One region of the Alcanivorax sp. VBW004 genome, then DNA from elsewhere that is predicted to be linked to it. Evidence: predicted binding sites of a transcription regulator. Region 1 holds the regulator's gene; the other holds the start of a gene.
The links. The regulator sigma-54, encoded in region 1, starts transcription at its own class of promoters, with help from an activator protein. The targets are predictions, from matches to a motif close to TGGCACNNNNNTTGCTNT.
Positions count from the first base shown of each region.

Region 1 (15,402 bases):
ATCACCAGCGAGCAAGGCACCGTGGAAGACAATGGCGACCTGATCACCTTTCTCGGCAAGGTCAATGTGGACAACCCCACCCAGAAAGTGAACCTGGACACCGACGAACTGCGCTTCAACAGCGACACCAATATCGCCACCACCCCCGGCGATGTGGAAATGACATTCGACTCCGGCCAGACTCGTGCCGGCGCCCTGGAAGCCGATCTCGACAAGGGCATTCTGAACCTGAAACAAGGAGTAAAGAGTGAGTTTGAAGCACCGGCTTCATAGCACCCGCCGCCTCGCCGCACTGGCATTGCTGGCGACATTGCCCCTGGGCGTTCAGGCCGCCCCCATGGAAGGCCCCATCCAGGTCACGGCAGACAGTGGCCGCTTCGAACAGGATGCGGGCAGCGGCCTGTACCGGGGCAACGTGGAACTGATTCAGGGCAAGCGCAAACTGTTTGCTGACGAAATGCGCCTGTTCACCAAAAATGGCGACCTGGTCCGGGTGGAAGCCACCGGCTCCCCCGTGCGCATGGAGGAAGGCGAGGGACTGAATGCCCACGCCGAAAACCTGGTATACGACATTAACGCGCGCACTCTGGTCCTCACCGGCGACGCTTACATCGAGCATCAGGGCAATACATTTGAAGGCGCCAAGGTGGAATACAGCCTGGACTCCAAACGTGTGGACGCCAGTAGTGAAGGCGACCAGCGCGTTCGCCTGGTGATCCCGGCCGAGAATCAAACCAACGCCACCCGCACCGACGACGATGCTGCCGGCGACGAAGACACCAGCAACTCAAACGACACCCCCGGTGGCGGTAACGACACCGCCTCACCCGACGCGGAGCCCAGCACACCATGAGCCACTTACGCGCCCACCACCTGGCAAAAAGCTACAAGGGCCGCCGGGTCATCGAGGATGTCTCCCTGGACGTGGAAGCCGGCCAGATTGTCGGCCTGCTGGGCCCCAACGGCGCCGGCAAGACCACCTGCTTCTACATGATTGTCGGGCTGGTGGAAGCCGATGCCGGCCGCATTGAGATCAATGACAGCGACATCACCCACCTGCCCATGCACGGTCGCGCCCAGCGCGGGATTGGCTACCTGCCCCAGGAGGCCAGCATCTTCCGTCGCCTGACGGTGGAAGAGAACATCATGGCGATTCTGGAAACCCGCAAGGAGCTGAGCAAGGCAGAGCGCCACGAGCGCATGGAGAGCCTGCTCAAGGAATTCCACATCGGCCACATTCGCGATTCGCTGGGGATGAGCCTGTCCGGCGGCGAGCGGCGCCGAGCGGAGATTGCCCGCGGCCTGGCCACCGACCCGGACTTTATCCTGCTGGACGAACCCTTCGCCGGGGTGGATCCGATCTCGGTGAACGATATCAAGGGTATTATCCGCCACCTGAAAGACCGCGGCATTGGCGTCCTGATCACTGACCACAATGTGCGTGAAACGCTGGATATCTGCGACACCGCCTATATCGTCAGCGCCGGCCACATCATTGCCTCCGGCGATGCGGACATCATCCTCGCCAACCAGCAGGTGCGGGATGTGTACCTGGGCGCCGACTTCAGGCTCTAAACAGACTGCCAGCGACGCCGTGAAAGCACGGACCGGCCTGAAAGCAAGGTAGCCGCGCCCAATGCCTGGACGCGGCTACCTGCTGCCCCCCCCATTGCTGCTCGCCTCGCCACCAACGGCCCACTATCAACCGCCAACGTCACTCACCTAGCACACAAAGACCAGTGGCACAATTCTTGCTTGTTGTGTGATCAGCTTGGTATTCTCGTGTTTTGGGGATCCGCAGAATACCGAGCAGTATGAAGCCCACACTACAACTACAAATTGGCCAGCAGCTCACCATGACGCCGCAGCTGCAGCAGGCCATCCGCCTCTTGCAGCTGTCCACGCTGGACCTGCGCCAGGAAATCCAGCAGGCCGTGGAGAGCAACCCCTTGCTGGAACTGGCCGACGATTTCGGTGACGACAGCCTGCCCGAACATGACGAAGAACGTCAGGACGAGGAGCTGGACACCGAGCGTGACGACGCCCTGGAAGAACTGGTGCAGGACGAACCCGGCGCAGAAACCGAGTGGGACGATGTCTATTCCGGCCAGACCAGCAGCGCCACCGCCTCCCTCCCCGACGATGCAGACGAATGGCAGCAACGCCACGCGGTCTCCGGCAATCTTCAGGACCACCTGCTCTGGCAGCTGAATCTGACGCCCATGAGCGATGTGGACCGCATTATCGCCATGACAATCATTGAATCCCTGGACGACCGCGGCTACATCACCGTGCCCCTGGATGACATCGTCGACATGGTGAACGCCCAGCCGGAGCTGCTCACCGAAGGCGATGAACTGGAGCGCGACGAAGTGCTTGCCGTGCAGCACCGTCTGCAGCAGTTCGACCCCGTCGGCGTAGCCAGCATCGATCTGGCGGACTGTCTGGGCGTACAACTGCGCCAACTGCCCGCCGATACCGCCCTGCGCGACGAAGCCTGCGCCCTGCTGGCTCACCTGGACCTGCTGGAAAAACACGACTACGCCGCCCTGCGTCGCACCCTGCAGACCAGCGAAGACGTCCTGCTGGAGGCCCTGTCCCTGCTACGCACCCTGGACCCGGCCCCCGGCGAGCAGATCGGCGAGCCCCAGGTGGACTACGCCGTTCCCGACGTGATCGTCCGTCAGCATAAGGGCCGCTGGCAGGTCAGCCTCAACGACGACGTGCTCCCCCGGGTCAACCTGCAGCAGCAATACGCCAACATCGCCCGCAACACCAGCGGCGAAGACGGCCAATATCTGCGCAATTGCGTTCAGGAAGCCAAATGGTTCATCAAGAGCCTGCAGAGCCGCCACGACACCCTGCTCAAGGTAGCCACCCGCATTGTCGATGTGCAGCAAGGGTTCTTCGATTATGGCGATGAGGCCATGAAACCCCTGGTTCTGGCGGATATTGCCGATGCCGTTGAGATGCACGAATCGACCATCAGTCGGGTCACCAACCAGAAATACATGATGACACCCCGCGGTGTCTTTGAGCTGAAATATTTCTTTTCCAGTCACGTGGGAACAGACGGCGGCGGTGAGTGTTCCTCCACCGCTATTCGTGCCATTATTAAGAAGCTGGTCGCTGCCGAGAATCCCCGCAAGCCGCTCAGCGATAACAAGCTGGCCAGCTTGCTGAATGAGCAGGGAATCAATGTAGCGCGCCGGACCGTCGCCAAATACAGAGAGGCGATGCGAATACCGTCTTCCAGCGCCCGCAAGCGTTTGGTGTAGGGCGCCAGGACGGATCCCAAACAGGTAAAGGAGCCAGCCATGCAAATTAATATCAGCGGTCATCACCTGGATATTACCGATGCCTTGCGTGCCTATGTGGGTGATAAGTTCTCCCGCCTGGAGCGCCACTTCGATCAAATCACCAGCGTCCAGGTCATTCTCTCTCCGGAACCGAAAACCCATAAAGCTGAATCCACAATCCATATTTCCGGGGCCGATGTCTTCGCCACCGCTGAGGCCGGAGACATGTATGCAGCGATCGATAAGCTGACGGACAAGCTGGACCGCCAGATTCTCAAACACAAGGAAAAGGCCGTCAGCCACAAGCACGGTCACTAACCCAAAGCGACAATTATGCGAGTTCGCGAACTACTGACTCTGGCCCGCACCCATCATGGCGTGCAGGCCAGCAGCAAGAAACAACTGCTGGATCAGGTTGCACAGCTGGCCGCGGCCAGCTGTGACAGCCTCAATGAACAGGAGGTCTTCGATGCTTTGGTCGCCCGGGAAAAACTGGGCTCCACAGGCATTGGCGAAGGCATTGCCATTCCCCACTGCCGGCTCGGACATTGCCAGCAAGCAGTAGGCCTGTTGTTGAAACTGGAAAGCCCCATCGATTTCGACGCCGTTGACGGGCACCCCGTGGACTTGGTGTTTGTATTGCTGGTCCCCCAGGACAACCCGGAACAGCACCTCAAGACACTCAGCCACCTGGCATCCCTGTTCAACGACGACAGCTACCGTGCGGAACTGCGCCACAGCACCGATAACCAACACCTCTATCAGACGGCCGTAGAGTCCGAAGCGGAGTTGCGACTGGCATCATGAAGGAACGCAACAAGCTTTCACGCATCATGCAACACGCCCCAAACGCCCCCTTGTCTATCGATCTTGCGTGCCAGCGTGCTACGTGTGGCGTGCCAGCGGTGCAATCATGAAACTCACCATTATTAGTGGCCGCTCCGGGTCCGGGAAAACCACCGCGCTGCAAGCGCTGGAGGACCAGGGATTTTATTGTGTCGACAACCTGCCCGCCGGCATGCTGCCGACACTGGCGAAACAGCTCAGCGAGGGCGAGCCCCCGATTGAGCGGGTCGCTGTGGGCATTGATGCCCGCAACCTCCCCGCCCAGCTACTGGCTTTCGACAACATCCTTGAAGCCTTGAACGAACAACAGGTGGGCAGTGAAATCATCTACCTGGACGCGGATGACCACACCCTGCAGACCCGCTTCAGCGCCACCCGTCGCCGTCACCCGCTGGGCACCGGCGAGCGCTCACTGGCCGACGCCATCGGCCATGAACGGGAACTGCTGGCCAACATCCGCCAGCGCGCCGATCTGGTCATCGACAGTAGCAACCACGACGTGCACACCCTGCGCAACCTGATGCGCGAACGGGTGGCTCGCCGTGAAGCCGCCCTGTCGCTACAGCTGGAATCCTTCGGCTTCAAGAATGGCCTGCCCACCGACGCGGACCTGGTGTTCGACGTACGGGTATTGCCCAACCCGCACTGGCATGCAGACCTGCGCCCCTTTACCGGCAAGGATGACTGCATCATCGATTTCCTCAGCCAGCATCAGGCCAGTCACGACATGCTCAAGGACATCGGCGATTTCGTGGCGCGCTGGTTACCGGCGTTTGCCCACAGCGATCGCAGCTACGTGACAGTCGCCATCGGCTGTACCGGCGGGCGCCATCGCTCAGTCTTTATCACCGAACAGCTGGCATGGACTCTGCGCGCCAAAGGCATTGCCCTTCAGGTTCGCCACCGGGAACTGCCCAGAGAGCAATAACGCGGCCATGACCTGACACCCGGCCTTTTCCCTTTCAGATCACTTCTGACCACAAGACACCCGATGATTGAAAAGAAGCTCGACGTAATCAACAAACTCGGCCTGCATGCCCGCGCGGCCGCCAAAGTGGTCAGCGTGGCCTCCCGCTACGACAGCCGCATTCTGGTCCTGCACAAGAGCCAGACCATCGACGCAAAAAGCATCATGGGCCTGCTCATGCTTGGCGCAGCGAAAGGCAGTAGCGTCACTTTTCAGGTGGAAGGGGAAGACGAACAACACGCCATGGACGAATTGGAAGACCTGTTCGCCCGCTGTTTCGACGAAGGCGAGTAGCCTTCTAATCACCGGGAAATTTACCACTCTTTACCGCCATCCCACCGGCGACGCTTCGGCCTTCACACCGCCTCGTGTAAACTCTCTTCCAGCAAGGAGGAGCCATGCCCGCTGATAGCAGCCGTAGCCAACAGCATTTAAAAGCCATTAACCGCGCCCTGGCCAGCGGTACCTATACCCAGGTACGTCAGCTGATCAACAATTTGCCCGGCGCGGAAGCGGCGCATTTACTGGAATCCTCCCCGCCACGGGAACGGGAAATTCTCTGGCAGTTGCTGCATAAAGACCAGGAATCCGAAGTCCTGCAATACCTGGGCGAAGAGGTCCGGGTCGAACTGCTGCGTAACCTGTCCACCGACGAACTGGTCTCGCTGGTCGAAGAACTGGACACGGATGACCTGGCGGATTTGCTGCAAGAGCTGCCGGACCATGTCACCTCCCAGGTGATGGCCAGCCTGGACGAACAGAACCGCGAACGGCTGGAGCATGTGCTCAGCTACCCGGAAGACACCGCCGGCGGCCTGATGAACACGGACGTGATCACCGTGCGTCCGGAGATCACCTTCGAAGTTGTTCAACGCTACCTGCGTCGCCGCGGCGAAATTCCTCGCACCACGGATAACCTGGCCGTAGTGAACCGGAAAAACCAGTTCATCGGCCTGCTGCCACTGACCAAGGTACTGATCAGCGACCCAGGCACCACCGTGCGCGAAGCCATGATCACCGACACGGAATCCATTACTGCCACCCTGCCCGCCCACGAAGTGGCAAAGATCTTCGAACGCCACGATTTGGTAACCGCCCCGGTGGTGGATGAGGACGGCATGCTGGTGGGCCGGATCACCATTGATGACGTTGTTGACGTAATCCGCGAAGAAGCGGATCACTCACTGATGAGCATGGCCGGTCTGGATGAAGACGAAGATACCTTCGGCTCCGTGTGGCAAACCGCTCGCCGTCGGGCCCTGTGGCTGGGCATCAACCTGCTGACTGCACTCGCCGCCTCTGCCGTCATCGGCCTGTTTGAAGCCACCCTGGAAAAAGTCGTGGCGCTGGCCATCCTGATGCCCATCGTGGCCAGCATGGGCGGTATCGCCGGCAGCCAGACACTGACCTTGGTGATCCGCGCCATGGCGCTGGGCCAGATCCAGTCCAACAACACCCGCTACCTGCTGTTCAAGGAACTGTCCGTGGGTGCAATCAATGGCTTGCTATGGGCAACCGTGATCGGCATTACCGCCGGGCTGTGGTTCAACGACCCCAACCTCGGACTGGTCATCGCCGCCGCCATGGTGATCAACCTGGTGATGGCCGCCAGCGCCGGCGCTCTGCTACCTATCACCATGAAACGTCTCGGCATCGATCCGGCCCTGGCCGGCTCCGTGGTGCTGACCACCATTACCGATATTGTCGGCTTCTTTGCCTTCCTCGGCCTTGCCACGGTGCTGTATGCACACCTCCTCACCTGAGCCGCGATGGTGATAACTTGCAGCATGCTGCTGCCGCAGAGCGGTATAAAAAAGGTTCATCGCGGAATTGAGTAATCAGCCGGCTTCAGAACTTGTCTCATTATCCCGCCTTGGCAGCCGCTGGACGCCGGATGCCAGACGACGGACGCTTGCATTCAAAACCTGAACACCTTGGCCCCGATACTCTCCGCGCAAAATGCATTACCCGATCACGACCTTAATGATGGCCCTGAAATCCCCACAATAACGACAGCCGCTCAGGCCAGGGGTTTTACGTCAGGCATTCGGCGTCAAGCGTTTGGCAACGTGCCGGGCATTCGCGATAACCCAATTAAACGTTGAGAAGCGTGTTCTTCACTCCAGTCCGCGAAGAACCATAAAAAAAGGCGCCGTACCCGGCGCCTTTTTTTATCACTGCATCATTGCCCGTCGCGCTTATTCCACAAACAACTGCTTGAACGATACGTAGTACGCACCGGCCAGAATCGGCATCACGAACAACCACCCCAACAGGAGCGGAATCGCTGCTACCACCAGGATCAGGGAGATCACCAGGGTATAAACGATGAAGGGAATAATATTTTTCAGGCAGGCATCCAGGCTCAGCTTCATGGCGTCGACCACCCCTTTTTGCCCCAGAAAGATCAGCGGCACGACGAAGTAAAACAGGAACATGAAGACAAACATGGCTACCGTGGCCAACAGGCCAAGCACCACGATGGCCGCAGTACCGCCGTCACGGCCGAGCAGGAAAAACAGGCCACCCAATACGACGCCCGCCACCAACAGCACCACCAACTGCGCCACTGCGGTCATGATCAGTGGACTGGTACGGTCAGAAAACCCGGCGAACAGATCCGAGAAATCAGAACGGTTTTCCGTATCGATACGATGAAAGATTTTCACAATGCCCGCGTACAGCAGCGGTGTCAGCAGTATCTGGGCAATCGCACCCAGAAGCGGAATGATCTGCAAGGCAGAAGTGATCAGCACAGTCACTACCAGCGCGCCCAATACCACACCCCAATGCCCGCTGAGCATGCCATGACCTTTGCCAATCCAGCCCATGGCATCACCCACGCTAATTTTGCGTGGCGCGATGATGGTGAACTCATTGGCGCTGGCTGGCGCCGCATTGGCCACATCCGATTGCGGCTGTTGATACGGATTCATATCACTCATTAGCTGGTTCCTTCCCTTTCCCAAGTCAAAAAAATAATCGAATCACACCGGAGGCCATTACCGGCCGGCAATCTTAATGGGCGACAACAGCAGGGACCCACAGGCAATATTCCCGCGGTAATCCACATCCGTGCCACTACCCTGAATCCCCAGCAGCATCTCCCCCAGGTGACCGGCAATAGTAAACTCTTGCAAGGCACCTTGTATGACACCGTTCTCAAACCAGAAACCGCTTGCTCCCCGGGAGTAATCTCCGGTGACCAAATTGATGCCCTGCCCCATGACCTCAGTGATCAGAATCCCCTTCGGCACCTTGGCCATCAGCTCCGCCAGCGAATCACCGGTATCAGTAATACGCACATTGCGAACACCGCCACCATTGCCGGTGGGCGCCATCTCCAAACGCCGGCTGGCGTACAGGCCCAGCGCATACTGTTTCAGCACACCGTCTTCCACAAACGCCTGAGCCCGGGTGGGCAAGCCGTCACCATCGAAAGGCGCCGACGCGTTGCCCGCTGCCAGGTGCGGATTTTCCGTGAGCTGAAACCCGGCCGGTAACACCGCCTTGCCCAGGCAGTCCTGCAGAAAAGAGCTACGGCGATACAGTGCTCCGCCGCTGATCGCAGAAACCAAATGTCCCAACAGACCCGACGCCACTTCCGGGGCGAAGATCACCGGCAGCTCACCGGTTTCCGGCACCTCAGCACCCAACCGGGCCAGGGCGCGCTCACGGGCTTGCTCCCCCACGGCTTCGGCAGACGCCAGACGATCTCCCACACGCCCACCGTCATACCAGTAATCGCGCTGCATGCCGGCCTCATCTTCCGCCACCACACTGCACACACGGCTGTGGTGGGTGCCACGGTAGCCGTGCAAAAACCCTTCCGAGGTGGCATACACCCGCAGGCTGGCCCCGCTGTTGACGGAGGCACCTTCGGAATTGACGATGCGCGCATCGTCACGGGCCACGGTTTCACAACGCAATGCCTGCTCAATGGCAGCCTGGGTATCCATGGCCCAGGGGTGATACAAATCCAGGTCTGTCACTTCCTTTGCCAGATCAGCCGCTGGCGCCAGCCCCGCATAACGGTCTTCTTCGGTGTAACCGGCAATAGCCGTGGCAGCAGCCAGGGTGGCCCGCAAACTGTCCCGGTTATCATCGGAACTACTGGCGTGGCCTTTACGCTGCCCCTTGTACACGGTCACCGACACACCCCGGTCACGGTGGAATTCCACTGTTTCCACTTCGCCCTGCCGCACGTTGACCGAATAGCCCTGGGACAGGCTTACTCCCACTTCCGCCGCATCAGCGCCCTGCCGTTTGGCCTCTTCTATCAGCCAGGCAGCCGTATCTTTGGCCTGTTGTAACTGCGTATTGTCGAGTTCGGCTGTCGTTGGGGAGGAATCAGACATAAAATAGCGGTTCCATTGATGGGTATTAAACAGTTATGACCGAGTATAGCGACGACCAGATCACCAGCAAGGGCCAGCAAAAGCGCGAAGACAATGCCTTGCAAGAGCTGGGTCTGTTACTGATGGACATGAAACAGGTGGAGCGCGAGCGCCTGCCCCTGCGTGACGATCTGCAATACGCGCTGGTTGAAGCCACACGCATCACCAGCCACGAGGCACGCCGCCGCCATGCCCAATACATCGGCCGGCTCATTCGCGAAACCAACAGCGAACAGATCATTCAGGCGCTGGAGCAACTCAATGATCCGTTTCGCCAGCAGCGTCTCAGCAACTGGGTGGAGCAGATTGTAATCTGCGAACAGCCCAAAGATGCGGAAAGCACCGTGCAACAAATTCTGGAATTCTTTCCCCACGGTGACCGCCAGCAGCTGCGCAACCTGACGCGCAATGCACTGAAGGCCCGGGTGAAAGACCCCGCCGACGCGCCCCCCGCGGAAAAGGAGAAATTCAAACGCGAGCGCCGCAAGCTAATCAATTACCTGAACCAGCTGGACAAGACGGCACCGCTGTACTGACATCGGCGCGTTGCCCAAAGCCATATCAAGGCCGCCCCGGAACCACCAGGGCGGCTTTATCCGCTTGCCACCAGCGTAAAAAACGCCCGCCCACGGATTTCTGTGGTTGCGAATGGGCCTCGCCTTCAATGCCCTGTTCCTTTTCCATCAGCGCCACTTTTTCATTCGCCGCGTCGAACCAGGCTTGCGGATCATTGACCCCGGCGGCCATCGCCTCGCCGTACAACGCCTTGCTGAACCAGGTCCGTTCGGAATCATCGCCACAACCGAACGAGGTGCGATCTGCCGCCGCAGAGGAAAACACCACTCGCTCCGGCGTCGCCAGGCCTTCCACCCACTTGCCCGAATAACAGGCCGACACAATCACCCACTGATGCCGGGCAGACAATCCATTCAACCATTGCTTGCCATCGGCCACGGTGAGGTTGTTGAGCTTCAGGCTTTTGTCATCCAGCAGCAGATCACCGTCGGGAGAACCATGGCTGACAAAATGCACCAGCAATAAATCTTCCTCAGGGTCCAGCAAGGCATCCAGCGCCTTGAGACTTTCCTGCACGCTGGTACGGGTGGCCAGCGGCAACTCATCGCTGCCACCATTGATCAGGCGTACATGGCGGCGCTTCAAATCAAACACCGAGCCCAACCGTTCCGCCACCCAGTCCACCTCACGGGCAAACACCGCTTCGGTGCCATCACCGCCGACTACCAGCAAATAGACATCGCGCACACCGGGTCGCTGGGGCGCCAACGAGGACAAGACAGACTGTAATCGGCTGGATTCGGTATACAGCCGCGCTTCCATGGCCGCCGCCTGCTGCTGCTTGCGCTGCCGCCAGGCTTTTTCACTGGGGTAGTAATCGCCCCGTACAAAAAAGCCCTTCTCCACCACGGGCTCGCCCTCATCACGGGGCCGCGTGCGCGTCCCCGGGCCTTCCGCGTGGCCGTTTTCAAACGTGGCGCGGATCACCACGCCGTCCGGACGGGTCAACTCCCCTTTGCCTTCAAAGGTGAAGAAATCGAACTCGCCCTGATAGTGGTAACCTTCCTCGTTGCGGTAAGTTCCCTTCACCATGTAACCCTCGGCAAAGGTGCCTTCAAACTGTTCTGCTGATGCGGTGACCCAGAGCCCTTGTCCGTGCGGTTGAAAATCACGGAATTCCCCCTGATAGGAATTATCGTCCAGATACGCCACCGAGCCTTTGGTCAGCTCCCCATTGGTGAACTGCCCCTGATAGGACGCATCCGGGCAGGTATAACTCCCTTCACCATTGAGGACGCCATTCACAAAGTGGCCTTCCTGCACACAACCATCCCGGCCTTCCAGGCGCCCCTCACCGGTCATCAAGCCTTCCTGGAATTCTCCCTCGTAATGCCGACCGTCCGGCCAGGTCAGGCTACCCTGACCGTGGAACAGGTTATCTTCTGTGTCGCCGTCATACACGGCGCCATCAGGCATGCGCACATCCGCCGGCAATTGCACCGGCTCACAGCCAGACAGCAGTCCCAGCAATACCAACAGACACAGGTTTCTCATAAGCGACAGGCTTTCATTAGCCCACTGGCAGCTTGAACTGAGCCAGCTGGGACGAGGTACGGCGCAGGTGAGTGCATAACAGGCGGGCGATATTTTCCATCACCAGACTCACCGCATGGGGGCTGCGTTTTCGCAACTGCTCGATACCCTTGCGGGTCAGCACAATCAGGGTAGCGTCTTCCGCCGCGCGCACGGTTGCCGAACGGGGCTCGTGGTCCACCAGCGCCATTTCGCCCATGGAATCACCAGGGCGCAGATGCGCAATCACGACTTCGCCACCGCCGTCATTATCCTTGACGATATCCAGGCAACCGCGCACCACAAAGCAGACAAAATCACTGCGGTCGCCTTCCCGGCAGACCACGTCGCCCACCGGCACCCGGTTCACGAACACCAGCTTTTCCAGCACCGCCAGCTCCTCATCACTGAGGCCGGCAAACAGGCGCATGCGCGACAGAATATCCAGAACCTGGGACATCAGGCGGTGCCTCCCACGGTGAGCGCATCCACGCGCAGGGTCGGCTGGCCCACGCCCACCGGCACGGATTGGCCATCCTTGCCACACACGCCGATGCCCGAATCCAGCGCCAGGTCATTACCCACCATGGAAATGCCCCGCATGACTTCCGCGCCGCTGCCAATCAGGGTGGCACCTTTTACCGGACAGACAATCTTGCCCTTCTCCACCAGGTACGCTTCGCTGGTAGAAAAGACAAAACGGCCAGACGTGATGTCGACCTGGCCGCCGGCAAAGTTCACCGCATAGATGCCACGATCCAGGCTGGCAATAATATCCTGCGGATCGCTCTCGCCCGGCAGCATGTAGGTATTGGTCATACGTGGCATGGGCAGGTGCGCATAGGATTCACGGCGACCATTGCCGGTGGGGGCAACCCCCATCAGGCGCGCATTGGTCTTGTCCTGCATGTACCCCACCAGCTTGCCGTTCTCGATCAGGGTATTGCAGGCAGAAGGCGTACCTTCGTCGTCCACACTCAGGGAACCCCGGCGATCCATCAGGGTGCCGTCATCCACCACCGAGCACAGTGGCGAGGCCACCCGTTCGCCCATTTTCTTGGCGAACATGGAGGTTCCCTTGCGATTGAAGTCCCCCTCCAGGCCATGGCCCACCGCCTCATGCAACAGCACCCCGGGCCAGCCGGGGCCCAGCACCACCGGCATGGTCCCTGCCGGCGCCGCTTCGGCCTCCAGGTTCAGCAAGGCACCGCGTACCGCCTCGCGGGTCCAGGTTTCGATGCGCTCTTCCTGCAGCAGCCAGTCATAGGCCACGCGGCCGCCGCCGCCAGCACTGCCCCGCTCACGGCGGCCTGCCCGCTCGGCAATCACACTCACATTGCAGCGAATCAACGGGCGCACATCCGCCGCCAGGGTGCCGTCACTGGCCACCACCATCACCACATCCTGCTCTGCACTGAGGCTGGCGGTGACTTCGACAATGGCCGGGTCCAGGGAGCGGGCCATGGCATCAATACGCTGCAACAGTGCGACTTTTTCCTGGGCGGGCCAGCCCAGCAAGGGGTCGATGGCGGTGTAGCGGGCGGTTGCGGCGCGGCTGGCCAGTTGGATCTGCCGATCCTGGCCTTGCCGGGTAATCGCCCGCGCGGCGCCGCTGGCCTGCTGCAATGCCGCCAGGGTGATGTCGTCGCTGTAAGCAAAGCCGGTCTTGTCGCCCTGCACGATACGCACACCGGCGCCGCGCTCGGTATTGAAACTGGCATCACGAACAATGCCATCCTCCAGCACCCAGGCCTCATGGCGGCTGTGCTGAAAATAGATATCGGCGTAATCCGCCTGCCCGGTCAGTTTGCCATTCAGCAGTGACGCCAGTTGCGGGGTGTGCAGATTGGCCGGAGCCAACAGCACGGATTCGGCAATAGAAAGAGCGTCATCAGTTTGCGTCATAAGGACCTTCAATACGTAATCGTTGATGCTGCTGTACAGGCATTCGCTGGCGAAGCTCGTCCATGGTAGCAAGGTCCAGCGGCGCCACAAGCGCGCCGGGCTCATTCTCCAGACTTGCCACCACGTCCCCCCAGGGGGACACCAGCATGGAATGGCCATAACTGGCACGACGCGGGCCATGTTGCCCGCATTGGTTGGCACCCAGCACATAACAACCGGTCTGCACCGCAGTAGCACGCAGCAGCAGCTCCCAATGGGCGGCACCGGTCACGGCGGTAAACGCCGAGGGATAGACCAACAACTGGGCGCCGGCACTCACCAGGCGCTGGGCAAGGGCCGGAAAGCGCAGGTCATAGCAGATGGCCATGCCCACCTGCACACCCGCCAGGGGCACGGTGACGATGGTTTCACCGGGCTCAAAAAGATCCGACTCCCGGTATTGGCCCTGAGCGTCCTGCACCTGAGCATCAAACAAATGCAGCTTGTCATAACGGCCAACGATCTCGCCATCCGCCGTTACCGCCAGGGAGCGCGTGCGTACCCGTGGAGCGGACACAGGCTCACCGTCCGGGCGATGCAACGACGGCACACTACCACCAATGATGGCCATGCCCAGCCGGGACGCCTGCTCACAGAGCCACTGCTCCAGCATGGTGTATTCTGCCGCCAGCACCCGGTAATCACCGCCGTAGCCCGCAAAATTTTCCGGCAACACCGCCAGGCTGGCGCCCTTGTCCCGGGCCGCCTGCAACAGCTCGGCAGCCTGCTCCAGGTTGGCCTGCGGCGTTTTACCGCTGGTCATCTGTATTGCGGCAACCTGTGCCGCTGCGTTAGGCACCGTCATTCGAAAATCCCTTCGGTTTCAGACACTTTCGGGTTCGACCAACTGCCGCTCACGCGGTATTCCATGGTCGCAGTCTTGTCCAGTTTATCGCCCCAGATGCGCTCCACCACAAAGATACCGGCACAGGCGGCAGGCCCGGCCAGACACCCGGCATACAGGTTGCTGGACAGGGGTAACGTGACTTCCATCTGATGGTTCAGGGTTTCTTTTTCAAGGTCGATGGCCCCTTTCACACGAATGGCGGCCGAGGGCGAATCAATGGCCAGATTGCTGGTGGACACCTGGGGACCGTCGATGGCGAAGTCCCCGCTGATGCTGTCGCAACTCAGCCCCTTCTTGTACAGGTCGGAGAAATCCAGCCGCAATCGGCGCTGGATGGTGCCCAGATTGAGGATACCCAAAAGCCGCAAAAACGAGGTCTTGGTGTCGGTATCGGGAATCCGGCATTCGCCGATATCCACCCGCGCCTGACCATCCAGAGCAAGGTAATCCGGCGCCAGTGGCCACTGTGGCCAGCCCAGCGACACCTTGGCACTGGCGTCATCGGATTCAATCATTTCCGGCAGCCCCCAGGCACTCAGGGAACGCCCCAGATTATCGGACGCCAGCGATCCATTGAAGCGGGTGTACTGATTGCCGCTGTCTTCTGTCCAGTCCACCGTGCCCTGTATCCGGCTGGCCCGCCAGCGGCCCTGCAGATTGTTGATCCGCACCCCTTGCGCCGTGGGACGCAGGTCCGCCTGCCATTCACCGAAGTCTTCACCGTTGATACGCAGGTTGGCCAGGCGGGCATCCACGGCAGGCAGACTCATCGGCGACAGCGGCGCCCCGGATTTCGGATCCGCACTTTCCGGCAAGGTCAGATTCATCCGCGATACGGATAAATTCAGGGGCGCGTCTCCCCGGGCCGAAAACCCTTCGGGAATGGTCATGGAGCCGGCCACGGTCGGGCTGCTCAGGGCCAGGTCCCAACCTTTGCCGCTGGGCAGCACCGACAGGCTCGCTCCGGGCACATCCACGCCGAACAAATCCAGCGTGGCCACCTGCACATTTACC
Region 1 is NZ_WNHC01000001.1:1,684,625-1,700,026, reverse strand. It holds gene lptC (LPS export ABC transporter periplasmic protein LptC) at 1-273, shown strand, start outside; gene lptA (lipopolysaccharide transport periplasmic protein LptA) at 248-853, shown strand; gene lptB (LPS export ABC transporter ATP-binding protein) at 850-1,575, shown strand; gene F1529_RS07845 (RNA polymerase factor sigma-54) at 1,815-3,278, shown strand; gene hpf (ribosome hibernation-promoting factor, HPF/YfiA family) at 3,318-3,617, shown strand; gene ptsN (PTS IIA-like nitrogen regulatory protein PtsN) at 3,633-4,106, shown strand; gene rapZ (RNase adapter RapZ) at 4,213-5,073, shown strand; gene F1529_RS07825 (HPr family phosphocarrier protein) at 5,137-5,406, shown strand; gene mgtE (magnesium transporter) at 5,511-6,875, shown strand; gene F1529_RS07815 (BPSS1780 family membrane protein) at 7,311-8,057, opposite strand; gene pmbA (metalloprotease PmbA) at 8,115-9,470, opposite strand; gene yjgA (ribosome biogenesis factor YjgA) at 9,506-10,045, shown strand; gene F1529_RS07800 (C13 family peptidase) at 10,071-11,579, opposite strand; gene F1529_RS07795 (Crp/Fnr family transcriptional regulator) at 11,596-12,057, opposite strand; gene tldD (metalloprotease TldD) at 12,057-13,502, opposite strand; gene F1529_RS07785 (carbon-nitrogen hydrolase family protein) at 13,489-14,346, opposite strand; gene F1529_RS07780 (YhdP family protein) at 14,343-15,402, opposite strand, start outside.

Region 2 (15,402 bases), 830 kb from region 1:
CGCCGATGTATCACATCTGCTCCGCTTGGGCATTTGCCCACGGCGCCGTGGCGTTGATGGAATCGCCGTTTTACCAGAAGCAAATCGACGACAAGGATGACTTTCTGGATTTCCTGATCGAAATCGGTATTCGCATGGGGAACAAGGGCCAGCGGGGGCCACGATGAAACAGGCCGATGAACTGCTGGCACTACTGGAAAAAGCCGCCGGCGATGAAACCGGCCTGCCGCCGGTGCATCAGTGGAAACCGGAACGCCATGCGGATATTGATATGCGCATTGCCCGCGACGGCACCTGGTTTTATCAAGAGTCGCCCATTGAACGGGAAAGAATGGTGGCGTTGTTTTCCACCATTCTGTTGCGCGAAAACGATGACTATTTCCTGATTACACCCGTGGAGAAACTGCGCATTCAGGTGGACGATGCGCCCTTTGTGGCCACGGAAGTACAGCAGGTGGAAGAAGGCGGAACCACGAAACTGATATTTACCACCAATGTGGGCAGCCATGTGGTTGCCGGCGCAGGCCATCCCCTCTGGGTGAACACTGACAGCGAAACCGGCGAGCCTTCCCCGTACCTGTGTGTGCGAGATAATCTCAATGCGCTGATCGGGCGCTCGGCGTTTTACCAGCTGGTCGATTGGGCCGAGCAGCAGGGTGATACCCTGCAAGTGCATAGCAACGGCGAAACGTTCTCTCTTGGTAGTCTGGCGGACTAACCGCTGACTTTCTTATAGCACTTGTCGGGTGCCTAACCCGACAAGTGCTTGGCCTTTTCTGGTTGCGTCAGCGTAGCGTAACGCTGATAAGCAGCAACACGGCCAAGACCACCACCGCGCCTTTCCACATCCGTAATTGCCAAATATTACTGTCCGCTACCGGTTTATTGCTGCGTACCGGGCGGCGCAGTGCGTCGCGAAATTCTGCCGCATCGGTAAACCGCAATTTCGGTTGCCGTTGCAGGGCTAACTGCAAGACGTTGTTGATCCAGAGCGGAATAAACGCATTGTGGCCTTGCAGGGGAGGAAGCGGACGGTGCACCGATTTTTCATAACGGCCTTGCCAGGGCAGGGCGCCGGTGAGCATTTCATGAATAATGACGGCGGTGGAGAACAGGTCGCTCTGCTCACTGGGCGCTTCGCCTTCCACCAGTTCCGGCGCACTGTAGTGCCGGGTCCCTAACGGAATGCTGGCGGTGTGCTGTTCCATGCCGCGGCAATGGCAGCTGCCAAAATCCACGATGCGGACCAGCCCCTCGGTATCCACCATGATGTTGTCCGGTTTCAGGTCCCCGTGAATCACATCGGCACGGTGCAGGGCCCGCACGCCATTGAGTAATTGATCGGCCAGATACAGTTTTTCTTCAACCGGTGCATCCGGGTGTTCCTTTAACCACTGCTTCAAGGTCACACCGTCGATAAATTCCAGGTGCTGGTACAAACACGAGGGGTTGTCGGGCACGGGCAGAGCATGGAGTAAATGCGGGTTGCGTAACCGATTACCCACCCAACCTTCCATGACGAAACGCTCCAGGGCATCGCGGTCATCTTCCAGATTCACCGATGGCGTTTTCAATACCGATTGTTTGCCGTCGTTGTCTTCCACCAGATACAAGTGGCTGCGCACACTGGCATAGAGCTCCCGTTTCACGGTAAAGCCGTCGATACGGATACCGGCAGACAGTGGCGGGGGAAGCGGCAGGTTGCCACGCTGTTTCAGGGTTTCATCGGCACTGGCATCGGGCAAGCCTTCCACGTGCAGTACCTGGCAGCTGAGGTTGTCATCACTGCCGTTGGCCAGCGCCGCTTCCACAAGGGTTTGCGCCGCCAGTTCCGGCTGGTTGGCGCCACGCAAAATACCCTGCATGCGTGAGCGAGTGAGAAAGCCGTGCACGCCATCGCTGGTTAGCAGATAGACATCGCCCACTTGCAGATCGCTGTTGCTGTAATCCACATCCAGACGTGTGTCACCGCCCATAACGCGGGTCAGTACCTGTCGATTCTCGCCGATCATGCGGCTGTGATCCCGGGTCAGGCATTCCAGCTTGTTGTTGCGCAGGCGCCAGACACGGGAGTCGCCCACCTGAAAGATGTGGGCGGTGCGTGAACGCAAAATCAACAGGGACAGTGTGCACAGATGACTTTCCCCGGCCAGGGTTTGTCGGCAGAGCCAGCGGTTCAGGGCTTCCAGCACCCGCTGGGCAGAGCGGGGCACGCTCCATAGTGCCGGGGTGGCGTAGTAATCGCTGATAAAACCGAGCACACAGGATTCCGCCGCTTCCCGGGCCGCGCCCGCACTGGACAGGCCATCGGCCAGTGCCGCCACAATGCCCTTGGTGCGCATCAGCGAGCCTTCCGGTATCTGCATGGCCAGGGCGTCCTGATTATGCAGCTTGGGGCCGCTGTCACTGAATTGGCCGATACGCACCCGTGGGTGCAGATCCGGTTCGACCGGGGGGGCTGCCATGTTTGCCGGGGCGGTGGACGCATCCATCGTGGTGGCTCCTGTGCCGTTAACGAGCGGTTCTTGTTTATCTATGGAGTGGGCCGGCATCCCTGCCGGCCTGGTAGCTACTTCGGAGGGAAAACGTTATCCCACCTCAATCAGCTGAACATTGCCGTCGTCATCAATTTCCGCAATGTGACCCTTGGGTTCGTCCAGGAACTGAACCGCAGCCAGAGACACTGCCGCGCTGGCGGCAATCACCAGGAAGAACGTGGATGGATCGACGAACGTGAGCACGGTCAGGAAGATCACCGCACCGGCATTGCCGTAGGCGCCGACCATGCCGGCAATCTGTCCGGTGAGGCGGCGTTTGATCAGAGGCACGGTGGCAAACACGGCGCCTTCACCGGCCTGCACGAAGAACGAGCAGCACATGGTGGCGATCACGGCCAGCGCGATGGGCCAGCTGCCAGCAATCTGGCTCATCATTCCGTAGCCCACCATCAGGCCACACAGCATGATCGCCAGGGATTTCTTGCGGCCAAACTTGTCAGAGACCCAGCCGCCACCCGGTCGTGCGACCAGGTTCATAAAGGCGTAGCCAGACGCGAGCAGGCCGGCGGTCACTGCAGACAGGCTGAAGGTGTCGGTGAAGAACAGCGGCAGCATGGAGACCACGGCCAGTTCTGAACCAAAGGTCACCATGTAGGCCAGATCAAGAATGGCCACTTGCTTGAAGCTGTAGCGGTCGTGTTCCTCGACGCCGGTTTTCAGGCGTTCATGGTTAACGCGCCAGGCCTGCCCCAGCTGCACGACCGCCAGGCTGACGATCAGCGCAGCCAGCATGATTTGCGTGGTGGTACCGAACAGATCCAGATTACTGGGGCCCAGGCGCCATACAATCACCAGCAGCGCGATATACAGCGGCAGGCTCATCAGCAGGTAGAAAAACAGGTCCTTGCGGCTGCTGACTTCCAGTGCACTGGCTTTTTTGGGTTTGAAATAGGAGGCGCCCGCCGGGGTGTTGCGAGCCCGCCACAGGAAGAAAACACCGTAAGCCATCGCCAGTGCACCGGTGCTGGCAATTGCCCAGCGCCAGCCATTGTCCCCGCCGAACAGCAGCGCCACGGTAGGAAGCGTAATGGCCGCAGCGGCAGAGCCGAAGTTGCCCCAGCCGCCATAGATCCCTTCGGCCAGGCCCACTTCCCGGGCCGGAAACCATTCACTGATCAGGCGGATGCCGACCACGAAGCCAGCCCCCACAAAACCCATCAGCAGGCGGGTGACCGCCAGTTGCTCGAAGCTGGTCGACAGGGCAAAGGCCCAGCAGGGAAACGCGGCGAGTATCAGCAACAGGCCGAACACCCGCCGTGGGCCAAAGCGATCCACCAGCGAACCAATCACGACGCGGGCAGGAATCGTCAATGCCACGTTAAGAATCAACAGCGCCTTGATCTGTTCTGCACTTAGATCGAAGGCTTCGCGCAGGTGGCCCATTAAGGGCGCGTGGGAGAACCACACGACAAAGGTAATAAAGAAAGCGAGCCAGCTCAGGTGCAACAGCCGGATGCGTGGCGCGGAAAAATTCAGCAGGTTCAGCTTGTCGGCGCTCATGGTATCTCCATACACGGAAGCATTGATGACAAGTGTGGATAAAGCAATCTGCGTGCCAGTTTGTAACGTTATGATTTTAATGAATTAATTTTGTTTTCTTGTGCGTTTTCAGCAAGCAGGGTGCCTGTTGGTGAAACGACAAGCTGTAGGGTGGTGCACGAAAAGTGTTCGTGATTGGGGCATTGCCCCCCACCCACAGAACCGGGATAGAGCCCCGGTCCTGTGGGTGGATGATGGATGAGAGGCGCGATGAAGCGCGCGCATGTGGGGCCATTCAGCTCACTTCGATTAGCTGAACGCGGCCATCTTCATCCACCTCTGCAATGTGTCCCTTGGGTTCGTCCAGAAACTGGACGGCAACCAGTACGGCGGTGGCACAGGCGGCGATTACCAGGAAGAAGGTACTGGCATCCACAAACGTCAGGGCGGTGAGAAAGACCACGGCGCCGGCGTTGCCGTAGGCGCCGACCATGCCGGAGATTTGCCCGGTAAGGCGGCGTTTGATCAGCGGCACAGTGGCGAAAATGGCACCGCCGCCGCCCTGAATAAAGCAGGAGCAGACCATGGTGGCCGCCATGGCGAGCAGCACAGGCCAGCCGCTGTTGATCTGGCTGAGCAGCACAAAACCCATCAACAAACCGCAAAACAGAATAGTCAGGGATTTCTTGCGGCCAATGCGGTCAGAAAGCCAGCCGCCACCGGGGCGCGCCACTAAATTGGTGAAGGCAAAGGCGGACGCCAGCAAGCCGGCGGTAACCGGAGTGACTTCGCTGAACGTGTCGAGGAAGAACAACGGCAGCATGGAATTCACTGCCAGTTCCGAGCCGAACGTAATGAAGTAGGACAGGTTGAGAATGGCCACCTGCTTGAAGGGATAGCTGTCTTGTTCCGGGGCGCTTTGCTGCCAGCGTTCGCGATTGACCTGCCATATCTGTGATAACTGAATGGCGGCCAGCAAACTGACAGCGACGATGAAAATGGCCTGGGTGTTGTTGTCGTACAAGCGGAATCCTGCCGGGCCCAGCCGCCACACAATAATGTACAACGCGATGTACAACGGCAGGCTGGCGCCAATATAGAAGAACAGGTCACGCCGGTTGCTGACTTCCAGCGCACTGGCTTTTTTCGGTTTGAAATAGGAAGCGCCGGCGGGGGTATTGCGCGCGCGCCACATAAAGAACAGCCCGTACAGGAAGGACATAAAGCCGGTGCTGGCCACCGCCCAGCGCCAACCGTCTTCGCCACCAAAAAACAGGGCCAGAGAGGGAAGTGTGACGTAAGAGGCAAAGGCACCGAAGTTCCCCCAGCCGGCATAAATACCTTCAGCCAGGCCCACCTCCCGGGCGGGAAACCATTCACTGATCAGGCGAATGCCGACCACGAAACTGGCGCCCACAAAACCCAGTAGCAAGCGGCTGATCGCCAGCTGCTCAAAGCTGTTGGACAAGGCAAAAGCCCAACAGGGCAGAGCCGCACTCATTAGCAGGGTGGAGAAAACCCGCCGCGGGCCAAACCGGTCCACCAGGGAACCAATCACCACGCGTGCCGGAATCGTCAGGGCCACGTTCAGAATCAGTAGTGCCTTAACCTGTTCGCCGGTCAGGTCGAAGACGTCGCGCAGGTGCCCCATTAAGGGGGCGTGGGAAAACCACAGGGCGAAACTGATAAAGAACGCCACCCAACTTAAATGGAGAAGGCGGATTCGTGGCAATGAAAAATTCAGAAGATTGAGTCTATCTGCGCTCATGACTACTCCATGCATGGGCGATTAACGGTGGGGGTTGCGAGCAACTCCTGTGCCAGCCAGTTAACTGTTTGATTTGTCTTGGGTAAGCGGTGTTGTTGCGAGGGAAATGCACCGGCTGTGCGCAAAGGGAGAGCGCGATTGTGGTTCATATCGGTGCACATAAAAGTGCATTCATCTCGTGCACTGGCGCATTAAAAGAAAGCAGGTTTTTTGTGGTTATTCGGAAAAAAAGAGAATAAATCCATAAATTACATAGAGTTATAAAGTTGGCATAGGGATTGCTGTAGTGCGGGTGTCAGTTACGCACCGCGAGGGTGAGCCTTATGGCAAAGCAACAACTTCTTCTGATCGGCCACGGGATGGTCGGACAACGTTATCTGGAGTCTCTGGTGGCCCAGGGTGGCCGGGAGCACTTTGATATTACGGTACTGTGTGCCGAGCCGCTGCCGGCCTATGACCGCGTAGGGCTGACCAGCTACTTTTCCGGCAAGACCGCCGACGACCTGTCGCTGGTGCCGGAAGGCTTTTTTGAAGAGCACGACATTACGCTGAAACTGAATACCAAGGTGGACGCGATTGATCGGGCCGCTAAAACGGTCACCACCAACACCGGTGAGACCCTGCCTTATGACAAGGTGGTTCTGGCCACCGGTTCCTATCCGTTCGTGCCGCCGATCCCCGGTAATGATCGCGATAACTGCTTTGTGTACCGCACCATCGACGACCTGGATGCCATGATTGCCGCCAGTAAAACCGGCAAGGTGGGCACGGTTGTCGGTGGCGGCCTGCTGGGCCTGGAAGCGGCCAAGGCGCTTCACGATCTGGGCCTGGAGACCCACGTGGTGGAATTCGCCCCGCGCCTGATGGCCGTGCAGGTGGATGATTTTGGTGGCGGTTTGCTGAAAGACAAGATTCAGGAACTGGGTGTCACCGTACACACCAGCACCGGCACCCAGGACATCGTGGATGGTGAACACTGCACACACCGCATGAATTTCGGTGACGACAAGCATCTGGAAACCGATGTGATTGTCTTCTCTGCGGGCATTCGTCCCCAGGACGAACTGGGCCGGGCCTGCGAGCTGGCCATTGGCGAACGCGGCGGCATCGTGGTCAACAACCATTGTGTCACCTCCGATGAGCACATCTATGCCATTGGCGAAGTGGCGTTGTGGGAAGGTCGCATCTTTGGTCTGGTGGCGCCGGGTTACCAGATGGCCGAAGTGGCTGCTGAACACCTGATGGGCAAAGCCGAACAGCAATTTGCCGGTGCGGACATGAGCACCAAGCTGAAACTGATGGGCGTGGACGTGGCGTCCATTGGTGATGCCCACGGCAACACGCCCGGTTGTCGCAGCACCGTGTTCATGGACCAGACCGCCGGTGTCTATAAGAAAGCGGTAATCAGTGAGTGTGGCAAGAAACTGCTGGGCGCTGTGCTGGTAGGGGATGCCGCAGATTACGGCAACCTGTTGCAGCTTTGCCTAAACGAAATGGACCTGCCCGGTGACCCGTCTGCGTTGGTGGCGCCCATGTCTGATGGTGCGCCGCTGCTGGGCGCCGATGCGCTGCCTGACACAGCGCAGATCTGTTCCTGTAATAACGTTTCCAAAGGCGATTTGTGTGCCGCCATCGACGCTGGCGCCCAGACCGTGGGCGACCTGAAAGCCTGCACCAAGGCATCGGCTACCTGTGGCGGTTGTTCCGCGCTGGTGAAGCAGGTGCTGGACAGCGAGCTGGAAAAACGCGGTGTGGAAGTGAACAACCACATTTGCGAACACTTCGCGTATTCCCGTCAGGAAATCTATCACCTGGTACGCGTCGGGCAGATCACCACCTTTGACGAGCTGCTGGAAAAACACGGTAGCGGTGACGGCTGTGACATCTGTAAGCCGACCGTGGCCAATGTGCTGGCTTCCTGCTGGAACGACTGGGTGCTCAACAAACCCCATGCCGGGCTGCAGGACACCAACGACTACTTCCTGGGCAACATGCAGCGCGACGGCACCTATTCCATCGTGCCCCGTGTGGCCGGCGGTGAAATTACCCCGGACAAACTGATCGTGCTGGGGGAAGTGGCCAAGCAATACGATCTTTATACCAAGATCACCGGCGGTCAGCGGGTGGACTTGTTCGGTGCCCGTGTCGAGCAGTTGCCGGAAATCTGGAAAATCCTGGTGGATGCCGGTTTTGAAACCGGGCACGCCTACGGTAAATCCCTGCGCACGGTGAAATCCTGTGTGGGCTCCACCTGGTGTCGCTACGGGGTGAAAGACTCCGTGGGCACCGCCATCCAGGTAGAGGATCGCTATAAAGGCTTGCGCAGCCCGCACAAGATCAAGATGGCGGTGAGTGGTTGTACCCGAGAGTGTGCCGAAGCGCAAAGCAAAGACGTGGGCGTGATCGCTACCGAGAAAGGCTGGAACCTGTATGTGTGTGGTAACGGCGGCATGCGTCCGCGCCATGCGGATCTGTTCGCGTCGGATCTCACCGATGAGCAGCTGATCAAGACCATCGACCGTTTCCTGATGTTCTACATCAAAACGGCGGACCGCCTGCAGCGCACCAGCGTCTGGCTGGAAAACCTGGAAGGCGGACTGGACTACCTGAAAGACGTGATCCTGAACGACTCCCTGGGCATGGGCGACGAACTCGAAGCGCAGATGCAGCACGTGATCGAGACCTATCAGTGCGAGTGGAAGTCCACCATCGAGGATCCGGAAGCGGTGAAACGCTTTAACCACTTCATCAATGAGACCGCCGAAGCGGATGACAACCTGGCCTACGTGCGTGAGCGCGGCCAGCGTCGTCCCGCCTACGAGCATGAACGCATCGAACTGGTCGAGGAGGCGTAAGCCATGAACAGCGCAGTGACCGTGGAATGGAAAGCAATCTGCAGCGTTGACGACGTGTTGCCGGGCACTGGAGTGGGCGTGCGTCTGCCCTCTGGGCAGGCGGCATTGTTCCGCACCCGTGATGGCAATTTCTATGCGTTGGACAACATGGACCCGTTTAGCCATGCCAACGTGCTCAGCCGGGGGCTGCTGGGCTCATTGGGTGACAAGCGTGTTGTCGCCTCACCGCTGTACAAGCAGCACTTTGATCTGGAAACCGGGCAATGCATCGAAGACGACAGCGTCAAGCTGACCGTGTACCCGGTGCGTGTGCAAGGTGATGTGATCGAACTGGCCACCCCGGCCTGAAACAAATCGACAGGGCGATGCGCGCATGAAACGACTGGTTGTAGTGGGTAATGGCATGGCGGCTTGCCGTCTGCTGGAAGAGCTGACCCGCCTGGCACCGGATCTGTATCAGATCACGGTGGTGGGGGATGAGCCCTTCGCCGGCTATAACCGCGTCATGTTGTCGCCGCTGTTGGGTGGTGGCACCGATGAGAAAACCATTACCACTCATCCCCACCAGTGGTATCGGGATCGCAATATTCGCTTGATTACCGGCACCCCGGTGGTGGCCATTCATCGCCGCCGGCGGCAGGTGGAAACCGCCGCCGGGCACCTGCTCGATTATGACCGGCTGTTGCTGGCCACGGGAGCCGCGCCGCGTCAATTGCCGGTGGAAGGCGTCACCCTGGATGGCGTTGTCAGTTTTCGGGATCTCTACGACGTGCGACGGTTGTTGTCGCTTTCGGCTGCCCGGGTGGTGGTCGTGGGCGGCGGTTTTTTGGGGCTAGAAGCCGCTGATGCGCTGGTGAAGCAGGGGCACGACGTGACTCTGGTCCACAGTCGCGGCCATCTTCTCAACCAGCAGCTGGATGAAAGCGCAGGGCACCGCCTGCAACAGGACCTGGAGGCCCGCGGGCTGAAGTTCGTCATGCAGGCGCGTACCCAGTCCATCGAAGACAACGGCCAGGGCGCGGTTGCGGCCGTTCACCTTGCCGATGGTCAGCGGTTGCCGGCGGATTATGTGGTGCAGGCGGTGGGCATTGTGCCGCGAGCCGAGCTGGCCGCCAGTGCCGGGCTGACCGTGAATCAGGGAGTGCGGGTAGACGACACCCTGCAGACCTTTGATCCGGCCATCTATGCCATTGGTGAGTGTGTGGAACACCGCGAGCGCACCTTCGGCCTGGTGGCGCCGCTGTACGAGCAAGCGGCGGTCTGTGCCAGCCACCTGGCCGAGCTGGGCCATCGCCGTTATCTGTACGCGGATTCCGCCACACGATTAAAAATTTCCGGTATCGATCTGGTGTCCTGTGGCGATTTTCTCGGTAACCGGGACAAGGGAAAAGACCAGGGAGAAACCCTGCAGCTGAATCTGCCCGGCAGCTACCGGCGTGTACAGATTCGCGATAACCGTGTGGTTGGCATGGTGTTGTACGGCGATGTGTCTGACGCCCCGTTTTTTGAAAAACTGTGGAAGGAAAAGGCAGACATCAGCGCGCTGCGTGAAACCCTGTTGCTGGGGGAGGCTTTCTGCAAACGCCCCGGCGACAGTGATGAGCATTCGGAGGAAGTCGCTGCGTGAGTGTTGAAGCGAAGATCCAGGAAACGGAGCCAAAGAACGCCCCGTTATCTACCTGTACGACCTGCCCGTACTGCGGCGTGGGTTGTGGTATCCGCACCGACGGCGTAACCCTGAAAGGGGACACGCAGCACCCGGCCAATGCCGGGCGGCTCTGCGTCAAAGGTTCATCGGTACTGGAAACCCTGGGCGATCAGGACCGCCTGCTGAATCCGGAAGTGGATGGCGAGGTGGTGTCCTGGGACCAGGCGCTGGATGAAGTGGCAGGGCGGTTCCGCCGCATCGTCGACGAGCACGGCCCGGATGCGGTGGCGTTCTACGTTTCCGGCCAGCTGCTGACAGAAGATTATTACGTGGCCAACAAGCTGATGAAGGGCTACATCGGCAGCGCCAATATCGATACCAATTCCCGCCTGTGCATGAGCAGCGCCGTGGTCGCCCACAAGCGGGCGTTTGGTGAAGACGTGGTGCCCGGCTGCTACGAAGATCTGGAGCTGGCGGATCTGGTTATCCTCACCGGGTCCAATACCGCCTGGGCGCATCCCATCGTGTACCAGCGCATCGTGGCCGCCAAACAGGCGCGCCCGGACATGAAAGTGGTGGTGATTGATCCTCGCCGCACGGCTACCTGTGACCTGGCCGATCTTCACCTGGCCATTCGCCCGGGGCAGGACGTGCCGCTGTTCAATGGCCTGCTCACCTGGCTGGACGACAACAAGGCGCTGGACCAGGCCTACATCGACGCCCACACCGAAGGCTTTCAGGCGACCCTGGAAACTGCCCGCAGCCAGGGCAACGATTGGGAGGCACTGGCCGCGAAGATGGGCGTGAGCAAGGTGGACCTGACCACGTTTTACCACTGGTTCGCGGCCTGCGAGCGCACGGTTACCGTGTTTTCCCAGGGCGTGAATCAGGCCCGCAATGGGTCTGACCAGGGCAATGCCATTATCAATGCCCACCTGGCCACCGGCCGTGTCGGCAAGCCCGGTGCCAGCCCGTTTTCCATCACCGGGCAACCCAACGCCATGGGGGGCCGGGAAGTAGGTGGGCTGGCCAATCAGCTGGCGGTGCATCTGGATATCGACAACCCGGCGCACCACGCCGCCGTGGCGGACTTCTGGCAGGCGCCGGCATTGGCCACAAAAAATGGTCTTACAGCGGTTGAGTTGTTCGAGGCAGTTTCCAGCGGCGAGGTCAAAGCCGTGTGGATCATGGCCACCAACCCGGTGGATTCCCTCCCGGAAGCGGACAAGGTGCGCCAGGCATTGATGGCCTGCGACACCGTGGTGGTGTCCGACTGCGTGGCCAGCGGTGACACGCTTGCCTGCGCGGATATTCGCTTGCCGGCCCTGGGCTGGGGCGAGAAATCCGGCATGGTCACCAACTCCGAGCGATGCGTATCGCGCCAGCGGCCATTTGTGCCAGCTCCCGGGCAAGCGAAAGCAGACTGGTGGATTATTACCGAAGTGGCTCAACGCATGGGCTTTGCCGACGCCTTTCCCTACCAGCATGAACACGACATTTTTGCCGAGTACTCGGCGCTCACCGCGGTGGCTGGTCAATTTGGCAAGCGGCTGGATTTGACCGGAGCCGCGGATCTGAGCGCCGACCAATATGCCCAGTGGCAGCCACAGCAGTGGCCGCTGAACGGCGACCCTCGCTGCTATGCCGACGGCCAGTTTTCTACCCCCAGTGGCCGGGCCCGTTTTGTGAGCTGTGAAAATCCACCCGTGCGCCAGATCGGTGATGCCTTCCCGATTATTCTCAACAGCGGGCGGATTCGGGACCAGTGGCACACCATGACGCGCACCGGCCGTGCCGGGCGCCTGTTTGCCCACCTCAGTGAGCCCTTTGCGGCGTTGCATCCCCAGGATATTGAGCGTTACCGGCTGCAGGAGGGCGGCTTCGTGCGCCTGACCAGCCGTGTCGGTGATGCGTTGGTGCGGGTCACCCGCGATACCGGGCAGCGCCCCGGCACCGCGTTTATGCCCATGCACTGGACCGATCAGTTTTCTCGCCGCGCCCGGGTGGATGCCCTGGTGCCGGCACGTCTGGATCCGCATTCCGGTCAGCCGGCGTTCAAGCATACGCCGGTGAATGTCAGCGACTGGCAACCCCGCTGGCATGGCTGGTTGTTCACGGCGGCGTCCCCACCCGCTGTGGAGTACTGGGCCCGAGTTCCCGTCGATGCATTTTTGCAGGCGGGCCAGGTACAACGCTATCGGCTGGCCGGCGATGCGGACCTAACCGAACAACAGCTCCACGACTGGTTGCCGCAGGCGGCGCAGTGGCTGGCGCTGAACGATCCCGCCACGGGGCATTACCGGCGCGCGGCGCTGGACAAGGACGGCCGCTTGCTGGCCTGGCTGGCCATTGGTGAAACCCTGCCGGTGTGCGACGTGGATTGGCTGGCAGACTGCTTTGCTGTGGAGGCGGACATCCAGCACATGGCGATCCTGGCCGGGCAACCGGCGGATGCCGGCCCGGATCTGGGGCCAGTGATTTGCAGTTGTTTCCAGGTCCGTCAGAAAACCATCGAGGGTGTGGTGGAAGAGGGCGCGGATTCCGTGGAAGCCATTGGCAAAGGCTGCCAGGCGGGCACCAATTGTGGCTCCTGTATTCCGGAGCTGCGGGGCTTGCTGGAAACCTGCACCAGCTGATTTCCCTCTGGCATCATTTTGCTTGTAACGCGGGTTCCCGTTTCGCATCTTATCCACTGATTCGAAACGGGAACGACGATGAAAAGCCTTAAATCACTGTTTATCTCCACGTTTATTTCCCTGGCGGTGTTCACCACCGGCATGGCGCTCTGGCAACTGTTTACCGGCGGCGGCTGGCCGTGGGCGGTATTGCTGCTGACCTGTGTCCCCTCGGTGGGATTCTTCAGTTATCTGTTCGTATGGAAACCGGCTCGCACCAGCGAGAATTTGCCAACGGTATTTTGGCCGACCTTGCTGGGTACGCTGGCGGTCATCAGCCTGGCATTGGCCGGGCAGGCCTGTGTGGTGATGGTTAGCCTGGCGATTCTCAACCTGCTTGGGGTGCACGCTTATATCCGCTGGTATAGCCGCTACGGCACTCGCGAGGCGAATGTGGCACTGGGTGAACCGTTGCCGGCCGTCACCTTCACGAACCTGGAGGGCAAGCCGGTAACCGTGGCGGATTATGCGGGCCAGCCAATGGTGATGCTGTTCTTCCGCGGCAACTGGTGCCCGTTGTGCATGGCACAGATTCGTGAAGTGGCAGCGCAATATCAGTCACTGCAGGCCCAGGGGGTTCGGGTGGCATTGATCAGCCCGCAATCCCATAGCCAGTCTGCGGACCTGGCGAAGCAATTTCAGGTGGACTTCGAGTACCTGCGTGATGATAACAACCAGGCGGCGCGAGCCCTGGGCATTATGGATGCCGGCGGTACCCCGGCCGGGTTGGAAGCGCTGGGTTACGACAGCGATACGGTCATGCCAACGGTATTTATCGTCGATGCCGAAGGTCGGCTGGTGTATCAACACCTGACAGACAATTACCGGGTCCGCCCGGAGCCTGATCTGTTTATTCAGGTGTTGCGCGAGAAGGGCCTGATTGACAGTTAAAAGCAGGGGCGAGCTACGAGCTACGAGCTACGAGCTACGAGCTACGAGCTACGAGCTACGAGCTACGAGCTACGAGCTACGAGCTACGAGCTACGAGCTACGCTCGCTTCGATAAAGAAAGGCGGAAAAGTTCCTCAGCATCTGCTTTTCTACGAAGCCGCTGCAGGGACTCTCTGTGCCCTTCGGGTATGCCTGCAAGCGATGTAGCGGCGGTCGAAGGTTAATTGCTTGCAGGCAAGCTCCCACAGTAACAAGTTACTGTAGGAGCGCCGCTTGGGGCGCGAACCGTGCACAGCACGGCATCGTCCGCAGGACGATCCAAGCTAGAAGCTAGAAGCTAGAAGCTAGAAATCTGCCGTTGTCTTTAACCATCCGGTCCTTTCAGGGAAAGCTTCGGTAATTCTTCACCGCATTGCAGGCAAAAGCGGGCATCGGGCTCGTGGGAATGGCGGTGGCATCCTGGGCATTCACGCTCATAGCGCATGCTCACGCGGGCGGCGGAAATTTCGGCGGTCACAATCCCGGTGGGCACGGCAATAATCGCATAACCGGTGATCATGGCCAGTGAGGCGATAAGTTTCCCCAGGCCTGTCTGCGGTGAAATATCCCCATAGCCAACCGTGGTGATCGTCACAATAGCCCAGTAAATGCTCTGGGGAATACTGGAAAAACCATTCTCGGGGCCTTCCACCACATACATCAGGCTGCCGAAAATAATAATCACCACGAACACGGAAAACATGAACACGGCGATCTTGCGTCGGGTGCGGATCAAGGCAATACCCAACTGGTTGGCCTCGCCCATGAACTTGGCCAGTTTCATCACCCGGAATACGCGCAGTACGCGCAAGGCCCGGATGGTGAGCAGGTAATTGGAGCCGGGGATCAGCAGGCTCAAGTAGGTGGGGATAATCGACAACAGATCCACAACGCCAAAAAAGCTGCGTGCATAACGGAGCGGCCGTTCGCTGACCCACAGCCGGATGGTGTATTCAATCGTAAACAGAATGGTGAAGAACCATTCGGCGGCGTACAGCGCGATACCGTATTCTTCGTGCAGGCTGGACACACTGTCGAGCATCACGGCAATAACACTGCCCAGAATTGCCACAATCAGAATGATGTCGAATAACTGCCCGGCGGGGGTGTCGGTGCCGAAAATAATGTGTTGCCAGCGTTGCCGCAGGGTTTCCATACGCGGGTTGAATCCTTGACCGTGGATGAACAAAGTGTGACTTATTGTGGCTTGTTCAAGCCGGGATGACCACTTAGGCTCAAGTCTCCATTGTGGGACGGCCAAAAGCATGGCAGACAACAACAAGAAACATTATCCGGCCCGGAGCTGGCAAGGAAAAGTGATCACCCGGACCATCAAGGGTGTGGTCAAACCGGTGGTCAGCCGTATCCGTTTTAGCCGCCGTTTCATGAAATTCTCTCAACTGGGGTTTGATGCCGTTACCCTGGCTTTACCAGTGCCTTCGTCAGTGCATATTGCCCGCGCTCATATGGGGGGCGTCCCCGGTGAGTG
Region 2 is NZ_WNHC01000001.1:2,512,472-2,527,873, forward strand. It holds gene F1529_RS11410 (TetR/AcrR family transcriptional regulator) at 1-167, shown strand, start outside; gene F1529_RS11415 (DUF1285 domain-containing protein) at 164-718, shown strand; gene F1529_RS11420 (bifunctional protein-serine/threonine kinase/phosphatase) at 786-2,492, opposite strand; gene F1529_RS11425 (NarK family nitrate/nitrite MFS transporter) at 2,589-4,058, opposite strand; gene F1529_RS11430 (NarK family nitrate/nitrite MFS transporter) at 4,333-5,805, opposite strand; gene nirB (nitrite reductase large subunit NirB) at 6,129-8,660, shown strand; gene nirD (nitrite reductase small subunit NirD) at 8,664-9,008, shown strand; gene F1529_RS11445 (NAD(P)/FAD-dependent oxidoreductase) at 9,034-10,287, shown strand; gene F1529_RS11450 (molybdopterin-dependent oxidoreductase) at 10,284-12,944, shown strand; gene F1529_RS11455 (peroxiredoxin) at 13,023-13,874, shown strand; gene F1529_RS11460 (ion transporter) at 14,239-15,069, opposite strand; gene F1529_RS11465 (alpha/beta hydrolase) at 15,179-15,402, shown strand, end outside.
Region 2: the regulator sigma-54 is predicted to act here: its motif matches at 6,073-6,090, upstream of nirB (nitrite reductase large subunit NirB).